Regions from separate parts of the Pseudomonas sp. GW821-FHT09A09 genome, predicted to be linked through region 1. Evidence: predicted binding sites of a transcription regulator. Region 1 holds the regulator's gene; the other holds the start of a gene.

Region 1 (2,189 bases):
CATGCCGGCCTGATCCAGGCCTTCAGTGATATCGGCGACAACCTCGACGTGCTGGTGATCGACACCGCCGCCGGGATCGGCGAGTCCGTGGTCAGCTTCGTGCGCGCGGCGCAAGAAGTGCTGCTGGTGGTCTGCGATGAACCCACCTCGATCACCGACGCCTACGCCCTGATCAAACTGCTTAACCGTGACTACGGCATGAACCGCTTCCGCGTGCTGGCCAACATGGCCCAAAGCCCGCAGGAGGGGCGAAACCTGTTCGCCAAGTTGACCAAGGTCACGGATCGCTTCCTCGATGTCGCCTTACAATACGTCGGCGCAGTTCCTTATGACGAGTGTGTGCGCAAGGCCGTGCAAAAGCAGCGTGCGGTCTATGAAGCGTTCCCTCGTTCGAAGTGCGCACTGGCGTTCAAGGCCATTGCCCAGAAGGTCGATACCTGGCCGTTGCCCGCCAACCCGCGGGGGCATCTGGAGTTTTTCGTCGAGCGATTGGTGCATCAGACGAGCGCAGGACCCGTGCTATGACAGCGACTGGCTACAACGCGTACAAGAAGTCTGCCCGTGACAGCCAGGGCGAGTTGATCGAGCGCTACGCGCCGTTGGTCAAGCGTATCGCCTATCACCTGCTGGCACGCCTGCCGGCCAGCGTCCAGGTCGAAGACCTGATCCAGGCCGGCATGATCGGCCTGCTCGAAGTGTCGACCAAATACGACGCGAGCAAGGGTGCAAGTTTTGAGACGTATGCGGGTATCCGTATCCGTGGCGCGATGCTCGACGAAGTGCGCAAAGGCGATTGGGCACCGCGTTCGGTGCACCGCAATACGCGCATGGTCAGTGATGCAATTCGCGCAATTGAAGCAAAAACCGGTCGTGACGCTAAAGATCATGAAGTTGCGGCCGAACTCCAATTGAGTCTCGATGATTACTACGGGATTTTGAACGATACCTTGGGCAGCCGCCTGTTCAGTTTCGACGACCTGTTGCAGGACGGCGAACACGAAGGGCTGCACGAGGACGGCGCGAGTGCACATCTCGAGCCGTCGCGTGACCTGGAAGATGAACGCTTCCAGGGCGCGTTGGCGGACGCGATCGCCAATTTGCCGGAGCGTGAGCGACTGGTGTTGGCGCTGTACTACGACGAAGAGCTGAACCTCAAGGAAATCGGTGAGGTCCTGGGGGTCAGCGAGTCGCGTGTCAGCCAGCTGCATAGCCAGTGCGCAGCCCGCTTGCGGGGGCGATTGGGAGAGTGGCGAGCGCGCTGACAGGCAGTGTGGGGACACTGCAGACGCTACCGTGAAAGCCCACGCTTTCGCGGGTTCGTACCGTGGTGCCCTGGGCAGTCCTTTTTGTGTAACGCCTGTTGATTGAAATGGCGCGTCCAGGTGCTGGGCGCGTTTAAGACTGCTTGGAGGTCGAATTGGACAAGAACATGAAAATCCTCATCGTTGATGACTTCTCAACGATGCGGCGGATCATAAAAAACCTGTTGCGTGATCTTGGGTTCACAAACACGGTCGAGGCGGATGACGGCATTACGGCGATTCCGATCCTCAACAGCGGGAGCATCGACTTTCTGGTAACCGACTGGAACATGCCGGGCATGACCGGTATCGATTTGCTGCGCCACGTGCGTGCTGATGAAAAACTGCGCAGCCTGCCTGTGCTGATGGTGACCGCCGAAGCCAAGCGTGAGCAGATCATCGAAGCCGCCCAAGCCGGGGTAAACGGTTACGTGGTCAAGCCATTCACTGCGCTGGCCTTGAAAGAGAAGATCGAGAAAATCTTCGAACGCATCGGTCATTGATGCTGCCACGGGGGAGCTATGGAGCATAAAGAAACGTCACAGGGAGACTTCGAGTCGACCCTGAAAAAGCATGCTCACCAGTTGGTCGACAGCCTTGAAAAAGGCCAGTTTGGCGACGCGGTGCAGTTAATCCATGAGCTCAACCAGACCCGTGACCGCGGCCTGTACCAGGAAGTGGGCAAGCTCACGCGCGAGCTGCACAGTGCGATCGTCAATTTCCAGATTGACCCGCACATGCCCCAGGCCGAAGAGATTTCGCAAATCACCGATGCCACCGAACGCCTGTCCTACGTGGTCAGGCTGACTGAGGCGGCGGCCAACCGCACCATGGACCTGGTGGAGAACGCCACGCCCCTGGTCAATGGAATGGCCAATGAAGCCCAGG
Region 2 (2,189 bases), on a different contig from region 1:
GCGGTCGGTGTTCGCCGGCAAGCCGTAGAAACGCGGGCCGTTGAGGCTGGCGAATGCTTCGAGCTTGTCCAGCGCATTACGTTGTTCGAACGCTTCGGCGTACAGCTCGATGGCAGCAAATGCCGTGTAGCAACCGGCACAACCGCACGCGGCTTCTTTGGCATGCTGGGCATGAGGCGCGGAGTCGGTGCCGAGGAAGAACTTCGGATTACCGCTGGTCGCGGCGTCCAGCAGCGCCACCTGATGGGTGTTGCGCTTGAGGATCGGCAGGCAATAGAAGTGCGGCCGAATCCCGCCCACCAGCATGTGGTTGCGGTTGTACAGCAAGTGGTGCGCGGTGATGGTTGCGCCAACGTTGGCCGAGGCCTCGGTGACAAACTGCACGGCATCGGCGGTGGTGATGTGCTCGAACACCACCTTCAGGGTCGGAAACAGCTCGACCACACGGCGCATGTGCTCATCGATGAAGATTTTTTCACGATCGAACACGTCGACGTCGCCACGGGTGACTTCACCGTGGATCAACAGCGGCATGCCAACTTCGGCCATGGCTTCGATCGCCGGCAGGATCTTGTCGATACTGGTCACGCCGGAGTCGGAGTTGGTGGTCGCGCCTGCCGGATACAGCTTGGCGGCGTGCACGAAACCGCTGGCTTTGGCTTCACGAATCTCTTCGGGCTGGGTGCGGTCGGTGAGGTAGAGCACCATCAACGGTTCGAAGCGGCTGCCGGCCGGTCGTGCAGCGAGGATTCGCTGGCGATAGGCATCGGCTTGCTCGGCGTTACGCACCGGAGGTACCAGGTTAGGCATGATGATGGCGCGGCCAAACGTGCGCGCTACATCGGCCACGGTGTGGGGTAACGCAGCACCATCGCGAAGATGAATATGCCAGTCGTCGGGACGCAGCAGGGTCAGGCGGTCGGACATTGGGGATTCCAGGCGGGTCAATCTGGTGGGAATGCTACCGGAAAAGACTCTATCAGGCACTCGCTATCAAGTTTTGCGGGATGCATCCGATAGCCTTTTGTATGCCTTATCGATGTATGACGCTTTGAAGTGTTGTAGAAACCAGTGGAGCCTCCCGTGCGCCAGCATTATCTAGCCCTGCTCAGTGTGTTCGCCAGCCTGCCTGCGATGGCCCTCACGTTCCAGACACGTCTGGAGAATATTGAGTGGAAGGTGGAAGGCGACCAGTTCGAGTGCCGCCTGACCCAGCCGATCACGGATTTCGGTTCGGGTGAGTTCGTGCGCCGGGCCGGTGAGCAGGCGACGTTCCGCCTGAAAGCCTATAACGGCTCGCTGGGCGCAGGTTCCGCGACACTCTTGGCCGCTGCGGCGCCCTGGCAGCCGGGGCGCGGTGATATCAACCTTGGCGCCGTACGTGCAGGTAGTGGCGATGTGCTGTTCAACAGCTCCCAGGCCCAGGCCGGGCGACTGTTCACCGGTTTGCTTGAAGGGCGCAGCCCGACGGTCCGACATTACGGGCGCGAAGGGGGGTACTCGGAAATTCGCCTGTTGCCGGTGAAATTCAGCAAGGCCTACAACGACTACCAGTTGTGCACCACCAAGCTGTTGCCGATGAATTACGACCAGGTCAAGCAGACCGAAGTCGGATTCCCCGGGGGTGGCATCGAACTGGACGCGGCCGCCAAGAAGAAGCTGGATGTGATACTCGCGTTCATGAAAGCCGACCCCACGGTCAACCATATCGAATTGAATGGCCATTCGGACAACAGCGGCAACCGTTTGACCAACCGGGATGTCTCGCGCCGTCGCGGCCTGGCAGTAATGGATTACCTGAAGGCCAACGGTATCCAGGAATCGCAGATCACCTTGCGCTTTCATGGCGAAAGCTACCCATTGGCGCCCAATACCAACGCGGCAAACCGGGCCCGCAATCGCCGCGTCAACATTCAGCTTGAGCGTGTGGCAGCCCCCGAGAAACCGGCGCCCACGGCCACCGGCCCGAGCAACCCCGCGCACACGTCGTAAGGTGCGACCATCGGTCGCCCGCTCGACATAATCTGTCGCTTTATCTTCATTTGCTGTCGCGCCTCTGTAAATTCACGGTTTTGGTCGGTAGAATCGACGCCTTTCCGTACAACCCCGTGGAGTGATGGCATGGCCGACGTAAACAAGGTCGTTCTCGCGTATTCCGGCGGCCTGGACACTTCGGTGATCCTCAAGTG

Evidence for each region. The regulator FliA, encoded in region 1, starts transcription of late flagellar genes. The targets are predictions, from matches to a motif close to CTAAAGTTTNNNNNNNNNNNGCCGNTAA.
Region 2: AC07OV_RS04680 (flagellar protein MotY) is a predicted target of FliA. The motif match lies at 993-1,020, and genes of this name have one in related genera.

What each region holds. Positions count from the first base shown of each region.
Region 1 is NZ_JBWKPU010000035.1:11,443-13,631, forward strand. It holds gene fleN (flagellar synthesis regulator FleN) at 1-525, shown strand, start outside; gene fliA (RNA polymerase sigma factor FliA) at 522-1,262, shown strand; gene AC07OV_RS24650 (chemotaxis response regulator CheY) at 1,430-1,804, shown strand; gene AC07OV_RS24655 (protein phosphatase CheZ) at 1,823-2,189, shown strand, end outside.
Region 2 is NZ_JBWKPU010000004.1:79,215-81,403, forward strand. It holds gene pyrC (dihydroorotase) at 1-927, opposite strand, end outside; gene AC07OV_RS04680 (flagellar protein MotY) at 1,084-1,992, shown strand; gene AC07OV_RS04685 (argininosuccinate synthase) at 2,122-2,189, shown strand, end outside.